Regions from separate parts of the Mesorhizobium sp. M1D.F.Ca.ET.231.01.1.1 genome, predicted to be linked through region 3. Evidence: predicted binding sites of a transcription regulator. Region 3 holds the regulator's gene; each other region holds the start of a gene.
What was found. Region 3 encodes PhoB, which activates phosphate uptake and scavenging genes when phosphate is short. Its sites were predicted from a motif close to TGTCATNNANCTGTCAT; they were not measured.
Positions count from the first base shown of each region.

Region 1: a site for PhoB is predicted at 2,982-2,998, ahead of EN874_RS16560 (esterase-like activity of phytase family protein). Genes of this name have one in related genera too.
Region 2: a site for PhoB is predicted at 2,493-2,509, ahead of phnF (phosphonate metabolism transcriptional regulator PhnF). Genes of this name have one in related genera too.

Region 1 is NZ_RZOZ02000005.1:331,924-337,029, forward strand. It holds gene EN874_RS16550 (hypothetical protein) at 1-223, opposite strand, end outside; gene EN874_RS16555 (LysR substrate-binding domain-containing protein) at 326-1,240, shown strand; gene EN874_RS16560 (esterase-like activity of phytase family protein) at 1,400-2,881, opposite strand; gene EN874_RS16565 (ATP-binding protein) at 3,174-4,916, shown strand; gene EN874_RS16570 (LacI family DNA-binding transcriptional regulator) at 4,960-5,106, opposite strand, start outside.
Region 2 is NZ_RZOZ02000004.1:157,418-162,523, reverse strand. It holds gene EN874_RS13330 (ABC transporter permease) at 1-613, shown strand, start outside; gene EN874_RS13325 (zinc-binding alcohol dehydrogenase family protein) at 683-1,699, shown strand; gene phnF (phosphonate metabolism transcriptional regulator PhnF) at 1,705-2,451, opposite strand; gene phnG (phosphonate C-P lyase system protein PhnG) at 2,591-3,052, shown strand; gene phnH (phosphonate C-P lyase system protein PhnH) at 3,052-3,663, shown strand; gene EN874_RS13305 (carbon-phosphorus lyase complex subunit PhnI) at 3,665-4,777, shown strand; gene EN874_RS13300 (alpha-D-ribose 1-methylphosphonate 5-phosphate C-P-lyase PhnJ) at 4,774-5,106, shown strand, end outside.
Region 3 is NZ_RZOZ02000002.1:256,941-262,046, forward strand. It holds gene EN874_RS07600 (winged helix-turn-helix domain-containing tetratricopeptide repeat protein) at 1-1,159, opposite strand, end outside; gene EN874_RS33645 (DUF1127 domain-containing protein) at 1,270-1,527, shown strand; gene phoB (phosphate regulon transcriptional regulator PhoB) at 1,653-2,342, opposite strand; gene phoU (phosphate signaling complex protein PhoU) at 2,361-3,065, opposite strand; gene pstB (phosphate ABC transporter ATP-binding protein PstB) at 3,086-3,889, opposite strand; gene pstA (phosphate ABC transporter permease PstA) at 3,886-4,737, opposite strand; gene pstC (phosphate ABC transporter permease subunit PstC) at 4,741-5,106, opposite strand, start outside.

The DNA.
Region 1 (5,106 bases), on a different contig from region 3:
CGAAATTGTCGTAGAAAACGCCGCGCGGCGCGTTCACATCATAGTAGCGGCTCATCTTCTCAGCGAAGACGAAAGTCGGATCGCCTTGACGGCGTTCCCATCCGTCCATGATCCACGACTTGTGAAGGGCAAGTGGAGCGTCGTCTCCGCCCTGCGGACAGGGTTGAGCCGCGACTGGTTCAGCCAAGGCCAGCAGGCAGGTTGTGAGAAGTAGCGCTTTCATGTCGATGTTCCTTCTGGTTGTCGAATGCTCAGAAGGTTGGACGAGAATCGATGTTGCGTGTATCTGTCGAATGCTCGACCAGGTGGTTAGTGAAATTTGACAATGCAGCTAGACTACAATCTTCTTCCCCTCTTTCTCGCCGTGGCCGAGGAGGACAATTTTCGCGCCGCCGCCGATCGTCTAGGTGTCACCCGCTCTGCCGTCAGCCAGGGAATACGACGGTTTGAAGATGGTTTCGGTGCTACGCTGGTGACGCGAACCACCAGAGCCGTGCGCCTGACCGAGGCGGGACAGCGGCTCTATGATGCGCTCTGTCAGCCGATGTCCGATATCGTGCAGGCGCTTGAAAGTGTCGACGGCGATCAATCCCCGTGGGGGAGACTGAGGATCGCGGTCACCTCGATTGCCGAGCCGTTTCTTTCCGGCCCTTTGTTGGCGGCCTTTGCCGAAGCGCATCCGCACGTGATTGTCGATGTCACCGTAACGGATGAGGAATTCGACATCGTTGCCGCCGGGTTCGATGCCGGGGTTCGGTTGGGCGAGGTCATAGAGCAGGACATGATCGCCGTAGCCATCGGTGGACAAGTGAGAGAGGCTGTCATCGCTTCTCCTGAATACCTCTTGGCGAACGGCATGCCGGAACATCCCCGCGATCTGGTCCGCCACCGCTGCATTGGTTGGCGCCGCTCGCCGGAAATCGCGCCCCACCGATGGGAATTCGAGGAGAACGGCACTTCCTTCGCTGTCTCGGTTGAGCCGCAGATCACCACCAATGATCTGCGCCTTATGCTGCGCAGCGCTCTGGCCGGCGCCGGTATCACCTTCGCTACCGAGGAGACTTTCCGCCCCTATATCGAGAGCGGCGCGCTCGTCTCCTTGGTCGAAGAATATCTGCCGTCATTTCCGGGCTTTTTCCTGTATTTCCCAAACAGAAGGAATATGGCTCCGAAACTGCGGGCCCTGGTCGATCACATCAAGGCCAGCCACTCGGGTGGACGTCGCGCTCGATCGCGCTGACCGCCACCGACCGTATGCCGCCGCGAGCACGGCAAAGTCACTTTGTTATCCCGCGCTCGGAAGGGAAATCGAGATCATTCCAGGCCCGCGTGTCATCGCGGGCCTGTTTCATATGCACCCGCCCAGATCAGTGCCTGCGCTGGCCGCCCGCAGCGCGGGCTAGTTCGCGGCGAGGCTGTTTCCCGACAGGCCGGGAAGCGTTACCTGATAGACGAGGAAGGTGGTGTCGACATCGGCGCCGTCCTCGGCCTTGTAGGCCGCGCCGACCTGGAACCCGTCCTGGGTGAGAAAATCGTCGTCGTTGGCGACGAACAGGAAATAGTCGTCGGGCAGCTTCGGATCGAGCACGCTGACCAGCGACATCGCTTCCCACTTCTCCGAGAGGTTGTTCCTGTCGTTCGGTGCGCCATTGTGCAGGCCGAAGCGGCCGAGCTCGCCCTTGTCGTTGATATCGATGAACGAGGTGAGCTTGGCCGGCGTCACCGACGGGTCGAGCACGCCTTTCGGCGCCACAGGCTTGTCGGCAGCGTCGAACGGGCCGTTGGCGATATCGGTCGCGGCGGAGAGATCGACGATCTCGATCTTGCGATAGAGCGACTCGTCGCCCTTCACGCCCTGGCCGTTGCCCGAGTCGCGCACCAGCATCAGGAAGCTCTTGTCGGACAGAGCCACGATCTCGCTCTGCGCGGCGACCTTGGTCTTGCCCTTGGCGTCCTTGAACACCGGCAGCGGCACGACATATTCGTGCGCCAGCTTGAGGTGGGCGAGGTCGGAGGCGTCGTAGACCAGCGCGCGGGTGTTCTGGCGCGTCGAGCCGGAATCGCCGCCATCCTGGCGCGGCGCCGACTGCAGCACGGCGATCAGGAACTTGCCGTCCGGCGTCATCGACATGCCCTCGAGGCCCTGGTTGTTCTGGCGGCCGGTCTCGGGATCCTTTGGATCGGGGTCGGCGGCGCCGGGGCCGGGATTGTCCGAAGCGAAATTCGGCTTGCCGTGGCGCATCGGCACCAGCGCCGCCGGCGGCTGGGTTGCCGACATCAGATGGCCGTCGGCCGAGAAGCGGTAGATGTTGGGGCCATACTCGTCGGAGATGAATATGGTGCCGTCGGGCAGCCGCACGATCGCCTCGTCGTCGAGCGAGAGCTTGCCGTTGTCCGCCTGCGGCAGGATCGGCATGTCGCCGGCGGCGGGACGCACGCCGTTCAACGGATCGAGGCCGGTGGCATCGGTGCCCTTGTCGTCGGTCAAGAGCATGGTGTCGGCGAGCGTCGCTTTCACGCCCGACTGTTCCTGCCCGGCGGCGGGCGCGGCGCCCGGAGCGGTCGGGGTCAGCTCGATCGAGATGGTGTTGAGGCGCGGACGGTAGTCGGTGGTGCCGGCGACGTTGTAGCCGCGATCCGGCAACAGCCAAAGCGACCCCTTGTAGCCGGCGCCGTCATGTGTCCAGGACTTGGTGTCGATCGCCATGCCGGAGCCCGAACCAAAGGTCTCGCCGAACTTGTCCTTCTGGCTGGCAGGGATGCGGCCGACGCCGACAAGCCCTTTGTTGACATAGGCGACGCCTTCGGCGAGCGCCGGGGTGAGGGCGGTGAACAGAGCAAGTGCCGCGCCGAGCGCGACGGTTCGGTTCAAATGTTTCATGGATATCCCCTTCTTGACGAACAAAGCGGCCAATGCCTGGAAGGACGCGGCATCGAAGATGCGGCGAGCCGGTTTCCGTCGAGCGGTCTAGGACGTGAACGTGATGGTTGCGTGACAGGCGGAACTAGTCACATTCCCAACCGTGGTATCTGTCATCAGCGAACCGTATCTAAAAGAATAACAATTCATCGACCTGCTCTTGCCAGCGCATTTTCGGCGATTGGAGCGGTGAGCACTAGCCCAAAGCTATATCGTGGGTTATTTTCGCTGTGGTTTCAGGGGGTAAAAGTAGATGCTTCGCCAGATAAAGGTTACAAATTTTAGACGGTTCGACAACTTTACCATAAATTTAAAGGAGGGAAATATTTTAGCCGGACCAAATAACTGCGGTAAAAGCTCTATAATAGACTCAATAAGAATACTTGTATCGTGTCTAAAATCTACAAAGCGGCAAACTCCAGAAATCTTGCAATTAGAAGACGGCCGTATCGTCGATGCCCACATCGTGCCAGAGCATAGGATCGGTATCAATCTCGCGAATAGCATCCACAATTATAACGACGAGGATGCGGTAATAGAAGCCACCCTCCAAGATGGCTCCAAAGGCACTGTGCTCTTGAGTCGAATTCGGCCAATCCGTTTTTTCGTTGAGCAGGATGGCAAGCGCCTAAACTCCGCTAGCCGGTTCAACGCCGCATTTCCTTTAAACTGCTCGATAGTTCCAACTTTAGGCCCGCTTGAGCAAGACGAGCATTGGGTTGAAGACGAAACGATTCAGAAGGGCGAAACTACAAGAATTTCCAGCCGGCACCTTCGAAATGTCTGGTACCGCAAGTCCGAGTTGCAGTTTGCGGCCTTCGCCGCTGACGTAGCCCAGGCTTGGAAAGGCATAGAAATTCAAAAACCGGAGCGCCAGCTCGGGCATCCAAAATTTCTGGAAATGTACTTTAGCGAAAACAGACTTGACAGAGAGGTTCATTGGGCAGGGTTTGGTTTTCAGATTTGGCTGCAGATACTTACGCACTTAAGTCGCGCAAATACAAATAATACTGTCGTTATCGACGAACCGGACGTATATCTCCATCCGGATATCCAGAAAAGACTTCTGAAGATTTTGAGAGAGCGATATGCTCAGTTTATTGTTGCCACGCATTCCGTGGAAATCATAAACGACGCTAGTACTCTTGAGATAGTATCGATACATCCTGATTTGAAAAACGCCAAGCGCATTCGCAGTGACGAAGAGTATAGCAGATTGTATCAATACATTGGATCGTCTCAAAACGCGGAATTGGCGCGCGTAGCAAAGGCCCGAAAAGTTATCTTTGTAGAAGGTAAAGATAGAAAGATTCTTGCTGCGTTTGCCCGACGTTTCGGATTTCACAACCTCCATAGTGGTGCTGTGCCTTTTGTGGAGTTAGGTGGGTTTGGCGGCTGGCAAAAGGCTAAACACGCAATCTGGGCATTCAAGGAGATACTCGATTTAGACGTTTCCATGTTTTGTCTGTTCGACAAGGATTTTCGATCCGATGTTGAGGTTAGCGCTTTCGAAACGAAATTCCGAACCGAGGGGTTGAATTGCATAGTTCTGCGGAGAAAAGAAATTGAGAATTATCTGCTTGATATAGGAGCGATTGAGCGGGCAATCAGGAAGCGCGTAGCCGAAAAAGATGTCAAAAGTCCAGATATGCAGACAGTGGTTGGGTGGTTAGACGAGATCACAACTACGATGAAAGATAGAGTTTTTGCGCAGGTTCTTGAAAAGACGGAATTGTTCTACAAGCGAGAACAAAATAGAGATGGCAACGGAAACAAAAATGACATTTCAGCTAAGTTTCAAAAGAAGTGGGAACTTTTCGAAGGGCGAGTGGAGCTTTCCCCGGGAAAAGAGCTCCTTTCCAGATTGAATGAGAGATTGCAGGACGAGGGCATCGGCCACCTGACATTGAGCATGATTCTGCAAGAGATGAAGGACGATGATCTCGATCCTTTTTTCCGTGACACACTATCCTCGTTAGACAGGTTTTGCGAGTAGCCAGCATGAATCACTGGCTGAACAGCTCGGCAACCGTCTTCAGCTAACCACTTTCTCTTGCGATCAGCTCCAGCGGCCAGACCTCGCGGATGGTTCGTGGTCCCTCCGGGCCGGCGAAGGCGGGAAGTGAGGCGAGCAGCATCTCGGCCAGCCGCCGGCCCATGGGCTCCAGCGACGGACGGAAGGCGGT
Region 2 (5,106 bases), on a different contig from region 3:
CGGCATCGTCAAGATGGGCCTGCCGCCCTTCATCATCACGCTGGCCACCATGACCTCGCTGCGCGGCATCGGCTTGCTGATGACCAACGGCAACTCGATCTCGATCAACAGCGATCCGTTCCAGGCTTTCTCGCGCGGCTCCTTGCTCGGCATCCCCTATCTGTTCTGGATGGTGATCCTGGTCGCGATACCGTCCTATGTCTTCCTGCATCACACGCGCTGGGGCCGCTATCTGTTCTCGGTCGGCTCCAACGCGGAGGCCGCTCGCCTGTCGGGCGTGAACGTGCCGCGCACCATCTTCATGGCCTATATCCTGTCCGGCCTGCTCGCCGCTTTCGTCGGCGTGCTGCTGGCATCGCGCATCGGCATCGGCAACCCGACGCAGGGCGACACCTACGAGCTGCAGGCTATCGCCTCCTCGGTGATCGGCGGCACCTCGCTGTTCGGCGCCATCGGCTCGGTGCATGGACCGCTGATCGGCTCCTTCATCCTTTCGACGATCAACAACGGCGCCAACCTGCTCAACGTCAACACCTTCTGGCAGCGCGTCATCACCGGCGTCCTTATCATCGTCATCGTCTACTTCGACGGCCTGCGCCGTCGCGGCAAATAGTCGTTCCTGAACCAGAACGCCGACCTCGACCGACCGAGGCCGGCGTTCTCGCAAATACTGGATCAGCGCATGAAAGCCGTCGTCTGCCGCTCGCCCGGCGAACTTGTCCTCGAAGACCGCCCTGAGCCCGCCGCGCCGCCCCCCGGTTGGGCGCGGGTCGCGGTCAGCCATGTCGGCATCTGCGGCACCGACTATCATATCTTCGAAGGCAAGCACCCGTTCCTCGCCTACCCGCGCATCATGGGCCACGAGGTCTCGGGTACGGTCGTGGAGAGGAGTGACGGCGTCGACCTTGCCATCGGCGAACCGGTGATCATCAACCCCTATCTCGCATGCGGCAAGTGCATCGCCTGCCGGCACGGCAAGCCGAACTGCTGCGTCCGGATCGAGGTGCTCGGCGTGCATCGCGACGGCGCCATGTGCGACGAGGTCCTCGTGCCGGCGCAAAACCTTTACCCGGCAAACGGCCTGTCGCTGGCCGATGCGGCCGCGGTCGAATTCCTGGCGATCGGCGCGCACGCGGTGCGGCGCTCGCTTGGCGCGCCCGGCCAGCGCACGCTGGTCATCGGCGCCGGCCCGATCGGCCTCGGCACGGCCCTGTTTGCACGCATCGCCGGGCTCGACGTCAGCCTGCTCGACATGAGCACCGAACGGCTCGGCTTCGCCGAAAGCGCGCTCGGCTTTGCGGCGCTCGACGCCTCGAAAGCCCCGGCGGCCGAACTGGTGCGGCAGTCGACCGGCGGCGAAGGCTTCGACCTGGTGTTCGACGCCACCGGCAACACCCAGTCGGTGCAGTCGGCCTTCGCCCATGTCGCGCATGGCGGCACGCTGGTGCTGGTCAGCGTCGTCAAGGACGATATCACCTTCTCCGACCCCGAGTTCCACAAGCGCGAGATGACGCTGGTCGGCAGCCGCAATGCGCTCAAAGCCGATTTCGACCATGTCGCCGCCTCGATCCGCGACGGCGCCGTGCCGCTGGCCAAACTCGTCACCCACCGCACGACGCTTGCCGGCACGCCGCGCGATCTCGCACGCTGGGCGCATGAGAAATCAGGGCTGATCAAGGCCGTCATCGAGGTCGGGTAGACCAACTAATCGTTGGCCGAAAGCCTCAGTTCCACCCGCTCCGCCGGAAACCGCGATTCGGCGAACTGGATCGGCTGGCCGTCCAGCGTGACGTTGACGGCGACCGTAACCAGCACGATGGCGCCCGGCTGCAGGTCGAGATCGGCGAGGTCGTCGGCGTCGGCGTGGCGCGCCGAGAGCACGGTTGATTGCCGCAGGTAATCATTGATGCCGAAGCGCTTGAGCGAAGCAGTGATCGATCCCGTCTCCGCCATCGCCGCCTCGATGCCGGCGAAACGTTGTGCATCGAACCACGTCGTTGCCCGCGACACCGGATGCCCGTCGGCCTCTCCGCGCGTTTCCAAACGGATAACCGCTACCCCCCTGGCGATGCCGAGCGCCTCGGCGATGCGCCGGTCGGCCGGCTCGGTCGATGACGACAGCAACGCGATGTGGCGCTCGCTCGTCTGCCCCTGCAGCCCGGTCGAGAAGCGCGTGCGGGCGCCGATCGGATAGGACAGCCGCTTGCGCGACAGGACGAAGGTGCCGCGCCCCTGCTCGGCCCTCAGCACACCTTCCTGCACCAGCGCGGCAATGGCGCTGCGCACCGTGTGACGGTTGACACCGTAGCGCTCGGCCAGGACGACCTCGGGCGGCAGCGCCGCATTCTCGACGAAATCGCCGCTCGCGATGCCCTGCAATATCTTGTCGGCGATCTGCCGCCACAGCGAGACGCCGCTGCGCCTTTCGATGCTGCTTGCCAGCCCCGTCATTTTCCCGCCCCCAACGTCTTCGCCCTAACTTTTGCGCCTCTTGTCATCCACCCGTCATGGACTCCCGCTAGGAGATGAATATAATTTGTATAGTTGTCTATATCAATAGACAAATTATCCCATACGAGGAGTGAAAGCGATGCGAGGACAGGAAGCGCGCGAGCAGACCGAGCGGAAGGCCGTGATGGCGACGCTCGCGCACGCGGCGCCCCATGAGATCGCGCGCCTTTGGAACGGCTCCGGCCTGCCCTCGGAAGCCGAACTGCTGCGCGGCCCCGAAACCGGACTGGTGACGGTGCGCGGACGGATCGGCGGCGGCGGCGCGCCGTTCAATGTCGGCGAGGCGACCGTCACCCGCGCCACTGTCCGGCTGCCCTCGGGACAGGTCGGCCATTCCTATGCGCTCGGCCGCGACAAGGCCAAGGCAAAGCTCGCGGCGATCGCCGACGCGCTCTGGCAGGACCCGGCCCATCGCGAAGCGGTCGAGACCAAGCTCGTCGCGCCGCTGCGCGCAGCGCTCGATGCATCGCGCGACAAACGCCGCGTCGAAACGGCGGCCACGAAAGTCGATTTCTTCACCATGGTGCGCGGAGAGGACTGATGGGTATCGCCACGCAATCGGTCGAAGGCGGCTTCGCCGATCCGGTCTTCAACGCGCAAACCGTGTTCCGCGCCGTCATGGACGCGATGGCGCGCCCCGGCAGCGTTCAGGCTCTGTCGCCGCTCGCCCATCCGCCGGCGCCGCTGTCGGCGACCGCAGGCGCCGTGGCGCTGGCCCTCTGCGACAACGACACGCCGATCTGGCTCGACCTGCGGCTGCAGGCAGAAGCCGCCGTAAAAGCGTGGCTCGGCTTCCACACTGGTGCGCCTTTGGCCAACACGCCGGCCGATGCGCATTTCGCTTTGATCGCCAACCCTGCGGAGATGGCGGCGCTCGACGGCTTTTCGCAAGGCACGCAGGAATACCCGGATCGCTCGACGACGCTGATCCTTTTGGTCGACGATCTCGCCTCCGGTCAGTCGCTGCTGCTCGAAGGCCCCGGCATCGAGACGACCGCGATGATCGCGCCGACAGGCATGCCGCGCCATTTCGTCGAGCAGTGGAAGCAGAACAACCAGCGTTTCCCGCGCGGCGTCGACATCATCCTGGCGGCGCCCAGCGGCCTCGCCTGCCTGCCGCGCACCACCCGCATCAAGACGATGGAGGCCTGACATGTATGTCGCGGTGAAAGGCGGCGAGGCCGCAATCGCCAATGCGCACCGCCTGCTGGCCGACCGGCGGCGCGGCGACCGGTCGGTTCCGGCGCTGCGCCTCGACCAGATCGTCGAGCAGCTGGCGCTCGGCGTCGACCGGGTGATGAGCGAAGGCTCGCTCTACGATCGCGAGCTCGCGGCTTTGGCCGTCGTCCAGGCGCGCGGAGACATGATCGAGGCGATCTTCCTGGTGCGCGCCTACCGCACCACGCTGCCGCGCTTTGGCTACACCAACCCGCTCGATACCGGCGCCATGCAGGTCGAGCGGCGGGTGTCGGCCACCTACAAGGACCTGCCCGGCGGCCAGGTGCTCGGCCCGACCTTCGACTACACACACCGTTTGCTCGATCCCGAGCTCGCCGCCGACGCCGAGGTCGAAACGCCGGCCCAGCGCCCGGCCGAGGCCGAGCCCATGCCGCGCGTCTCGGCGATCCTCGCCCGCGAGGGCCTGATCGAGGCAGATGGCAACATGCCCGGCGAGCATGTTCCCGGCGACATCACCCGCGAGCCGCTGCAGTTCCCGATGGCGCGTGACGTCCGCTTGCAGGCGCTGTCGCGCGGCGACGAGGGTTTTCTGCTGGCGCTCGGCTATTCGACGCAGCGCGGCTATGCCCGCAACCATCCTTTCGTCGGCGAGGTGCGCATCGGCGAGGTCGAGCTGGAGCTGGATGTGCCGGAGCTACCCTTCGCCGTGCCTTTGGGATCCATCCGCGTCACCGAATGCCAGATGGTCAACCAGTTCAAGGGTTCGGCCAACGCGCCGCCGCAATTCACCCGCGGCTACGGCCTGGTCTTCGGCCAGAGCGAGCGCAAGGCGATGGCCATGGCGCTATGCGACCGGGCGCTGCGCGCGAGCGAGCTCGGCGAGGATGTGGTCGCCGCTGCGCAGGACGAGGAGTTCGTCATCTCGCATTCCGACAACGTCCAGGCGACCGGCTTCGTCGAGCATCTGAAGCTGCCGCATTATGTCGACTTCCAGGCCGAGCTCGACCTGGTCCGCCGCATGCGCGCCGAATACGAGGCGCGGGAAAACCAGGACAAGGCCGAAGAGAAGAGGGAGGCCGCGGAATGAACGCGCAATCGACCGACATCGCGACCTACAACTTCGCCTATCTCGACGAGCAGACCAAGCGGATGATCCGCCGCGCCATCCTGAAGGGCATCGCCATCCCCGGCTACCAGGTGCCCTTCGCCTCGCGCGAGATGCCGATGCCCTATGGCTGGGGTACCGGCGGCGTCCAGGTTACCGCCTCGATCATCGGCCCGTACGACGTGCTGAAGGTCATCGACCAAGGCGCCGACGACACCACCAACGCCGTCTCGATCCGCGCCTTCTTCAAGAAGGTCGCCAAGGTCGCCGTCACCACCGAGACGGCGGCGGCAACGATCATCCAGACCCGC
Region 3 (5,106 bases):
TCACGCCAAGGTTAGCCCGCACCTCAAACGAGTCCGGTTCCAGGCGCAGCGATTCCTGCTGCGCCGCCAGCGCCTCATCGAAGCGCCCCATCTCAGCCAGTGCTCGCCCCCTAGCAGTATGAGCCTCGGCCAAAGTTGGATCGATCGAGAGCGCCTTTTCGGCGGCTGATAAGCCCGGCTCTTCTGACCTTCCCCTGAAATGCAGGCCCGCCTGGCAGAGGGCGACCAAAGCCCAGGCGCGAGCGTAGTCAGGGTCGATTTCCAGCGCTCGCCGGCAAAAGCGAACAGCGATCTCCAGGTTTCTCGCTCCCTGCTGCGTCCGGTAATACCGGCTTTGGAGATAGAGCTGATAGGCCTCCGGGTCCTGCGTCGAGCGGCTCTCGATCGCTGTCTTCTCGGCTGGCAGCAGCCTAATCTTCAGCGCCGCCACGATGGCCTGCGCGATTTCGTCTTGCAGCGCAAAGATGTCTTTCAGTTCGCGGTCATAGCGCTCGCCCCAGACCTGGCTGTCCTTGCTCGCGTCGATCAGCTGCGCCGTGATCCGCACCCGCCCGCCAGCCTTGCGCACGCTGCCTTCGACGACGTAACCGACCTTCAGCCGCTGAGCCAGCTGACCTATTTCGACGGCCTTGCCCTTGAACGTGAAGGTGGTGTGGCGCGACAGCACGTTGAGCGTGGAGACCTTCGAGAGGTCGGTGATGATGTCCTCGGTGATACCGTCGCTGAAGTATTCGTGCTCGGGGTCGCCGCTCATGTTGACGAAGGGCAGAACGGCGAGGGAGGGCCCTCCGGGAATCAGGAGTGCCGGATTCACTTCCGCTCCTTCATCTTGGGGCGGGTCCTTCGCCGGGACCACTGGTCCGACGAACCGATAGCCGCGGCGCGGGAGCGTCTCGATCCAGCGCTCGCCGCCGGGTTCTTCCCCGAACACCCGGCGGAGTGCCGCGATCTGGGCAGTCAGGTTGCTTTCTTCAACGGCGAGACCGGACCATCCGGCATCCATCAGCGCAGCCTTGGAGACGGGTGCACCCGCTCGCTCCACCAGCACGCGCAGGAGCGCAACCGCTCGCTGCCCCAATGCGAGGGGCTCGGCATTTCGAAACACGATTCCCGTCTCGGTATCGAGGCGGAACGGTCCCATTCGGTGGATCATCACCATGGGCCGAAATCTACCCGACTTCGGAAACTTTTCCGAACTCTTTCAGGAGCATTTCGGGTCTTTCCGCCGGAGAAGGCAGAGACTGCATAAACATTTCCGGGAGGTTCGACATGACAACGAGTGTGAAGTCCCTGCCGCCATACGCAAGGCCGCATGCCTGGCGCCACTGGTCCTCTTCTGGTGTCGGCCGCGTTCTCGGCAAACTGGTGGGCTGGTGCCAGGATGAAGTATTCCGGATCGCCGTGATCGAGGAACTGAATAGGCTCAACGACCACTATCTCGAGGATGTGGGTATCGATCGCAGTGACATCGGTCCGATCGTCGATGCAACGGTGAAGCGCCTGCGGGAAAGCCGGAGGAAGGCTTGAGGCCAGGCGAGCCGGGCCTCATGCATATCCCCTGCATCGCCACTACTGCGGCATCGGCAACCGCCTGCTATTGAGTTCTGCCCCTGGAACATGATTTCGATCCATCGGGATGGCGGGGCTCTAGCCTAGTCTTCCCGGATCGCGTAACCCGCCCCGCGGATGGTGCGGATGACATCCGGCATGCGGCCGTTGTTGACCGCCTTGCGCAGGCGTCCGACATGTACGTCCACCGTGCGTTCGTCGATATAGATCGTCTCGCCCCAGACATTGTCGAGCAGCTGGCTGCGCGAGAACACCCGGCCGGGATGCCGCATCATGAATTCGAGCAGCCGGAACTCGGTCGGGCCGAGCCTGATCTCGCTCTTCTTGCGGTAGACGCGGTGCGATTCGCGGTCGAGCACGATGTCGCCGACCTTGAGCACGCTGGACAGCACCTCCGGTTTGGCGCGACGCAGCAGCGCCTTGACCCGGGCCATGAATTCCGGCGTCGAGAACGGCTTGACCAGGTAGTCGTCGGCGCCCGTCGAGAGGCCGCGCACGCGATCGCTTTCCTCGCCGCGCGCCGTCAGCATGATGATCGGCAGCCGTTCGGTCTCGGGCCGCATCCTGAGCCGCCGGCAAAGCTCGATGCCGGAAACCGCCGGCACCATCCAGTCGAGCACCAGAAGGTCAGGCACGTTCTCCTGCAGGCGGATCTCGGCCTCGTCGCCGCGGGTCACCACCTCGACCTGATAGCCTTCGGATTCGAGGTTGTAACGGAGCAGCACCCCCAGCGGCTCCTCATCCTCCACCACCATGATGCGTGGCGCGATCATATAGAGCTACCTTCGCTGTCAGGCCGCCGGCGCCGACATCGCCGTCTCGTCCTGTTTCGGACGGTTCGCGGGCAATTGCGTGCCGGTCAGCACATAATAGGCGTTCTCGGCGATATTGGTCACATGGTCGCCGATGCGCTCCAGATTCTTGGCGCAGAACAAAAGATGCGTGCAAGCCGTGATGTTGCGCGGGTCTTCCATCATGTAGGTCAGGAGCTCGCGGAAGACGGAGGTGTATTTGACGTCGATGCGCTCGTCGTCGTTGCGCAGCTTGGCGAGCGCCGTGGCGTCGCCCGCCGTATACTCCTCGATCACGCCCTGGACCTGGATCAGCACCAGCTGCGCCATCGAATCGATGGAGTGCGAAAGGTCGCGCGGCGCGGCGCTGACGCCGACCGAGCCGACGCGCTTGGCGATGTTCTTGGCAAGGTCCCCGATGCGCTCGAGGTCGCCGGCCATGCGGATGGCGCCGACCACGCTGCGCAGGTCGTCGGCCATCGGCTGGCGTTTGGCGATCAGCGTGATGGCGCGATCGTCGAGCTCGCGCTGCCGCGCGTCCATGATGGCATCGTCGGAGACCACACGTTGCGCCATCGCGTTGTCGGAGTTGAGCAGAGCCTTGGTCGACGCGCCGACCATCGACCCGGCAAGATCGCCCATGTCACGGATAAGCTGGCTGATCTGCCTCAGATCGTCGTCGAAGGAAGCGACCGTATGGGCCATGGTGATGTCCTCGTATGAACTCAGCCGAAGCGGCCGGTGATGTAGTCCTGGGTGCGCTTCTCGCGAGGCGACGTGAAGATCTTCTCGGTCCGGTCGAACTCGACCAGCTCGCCGAGATACATGAACGCCGTCTGCCGCGACACACGCGCCGCCTGCTGCATGTTGTGGGTGACGATCACGATCGTGTAGTCGGCCTGCAGCTCGTCGATCAGCTCCTCGATCTTGGCCGTCGACAGCGGATCGAGCGCCGATGCCGGCTCGTCGAGCAGGATGACCTCCGGCTTCACCGCCACCGTGCGGGCGATGCAGAGCCGCTGCTGCTGGCCACCCGAAAGGCTCTGGCCGCTGGCGTTGAGCTTGTCCTTGACCTCGTTCCACAGCGCCGCCCGCTTCAGCGCCGACTCGACCCGGTTGTCCATCTCGGCCTTGCTGATCTTCTCGTACAGCCTGACGCCGAAGGCGATGTTCTCGTAGATCGACATCGGGAACGGCGTCGGCTTCTGGAACACCATGCCGATCTTGGTCCTGAGCAGGTTGAGGTCCTGCGAGCGGTCGAGGATGTTCTTGCCGTCGAGCAGCACCTGGCCTTCGGCGCTCTGCTTCGGGTAGAGTTCGTAGATGCGGTTCAGCACGCGCAGCAGCGTCGACTTCCCGCAGCCCGACGGCCCGATGAAGGCGGTGACGCTGCGCTCCGGCAGCGACAGGTTGATGTCCTTCAGCGCCTTCGACTGGCCATAGTAGAAGTTGAGGTTCTTGACCTCGATCTTGGCCTTTTCGACGGCCGTCTCGGCTACGTTAAGGTCGGTGGACAACATCGGTTTCATCTGTCCTCTCTGCGTCCGGTAAGGCTGCGGGCGAAAATGCTCAGCCCGAGAACCGTCAGGGTGATTATGAGTGCGCCCGTCCAGGCCAGTTGCTGCCATTCCTCATAGGGGCTGAGCGCGAACTGGAAGATGGTCACCGGCAGGCTGGCCATCGGCGCGTTGAGATTGCTCGACCAGAACTGGTTGTTGAGCGCGGTGAACAGCAGCGGCGCCGTCTCGCCTGAAATGCGAGCGATCGCCAGCAATATGCCGGTGACGATGCCGGATAGCGCGGCACGATAGGCGACGGAGCGGATCACCACCCAGCGCGGCGCGCCGATGGCGGTGCCGGCTTCGCGCAGCGCGTTGGGCACAAGGTTGAGCATGTCCTCGGTGGTGCGCACCACGACGGGGATCACCAGGATGGACAGCGCCACCGCGCCGGCGATCGCCGAGAAATGCCCCATCGGCCGCACCATCAGCTCATAGACGAACAGGCCGACGATGATCGACGGCGCCGACAAAAGGATGTCGTTGATGAAACGCACCACCGTGGTGAGACGCGAGAAGCGCCCGTACTCGGCCATGTAGGTGCCGGCCAGCACGCCGATCGGCGTGCCGACGATGATGCCGATGATGGTCATCACGATGCTGCCGTAGATGGCGTTGAGCAGGCCGCCGGCGTCGCCGGGCGGCGGCGTCATCTCGGTAAAGACCGCCAGCGAGACGCCGGAGAGGCCCTTGTAGATCAGCGCGCCGAGGATCAGCGCCAGCCAGGCAAGACCGATGCCCGCGGCGATGACGCACAGCGCCATCATCACGGCGTTCTTGCGCTTGCGGCTCTGGTGGAGCGATGCGGCTGTCGACATCGGTCAGGCTCCCGTGCGGCTATCGATGCGCAACAGCATGTAGCGTGCGAGCGCGAGGATGATGAAGGTGATGATGAACAGGATCAGGCCGAGCGAGACCAGCGAGGACGTATACAGCTCGCCGTCGGCCTCGGTGAATTCGTTGGCGATGGTCGCCGAGATCGTCGTGCCCGGCGCAAACAGCGAGGCGCTGATGCGGTGCGCGTTGCCGATGACGAAGGTGACGGCCATCGTCTCGCCAAGCGCGCGGCCGAGGCCGAGCATGACGCCGCCCATGATGCCGACGCGGGTGTAGGGAATGGTCACGCGCCGGGTCACTTCCCAGGTCGTGCAGCCGATGCCGTAGGCTGATTCCTTCAGCACCGCCGG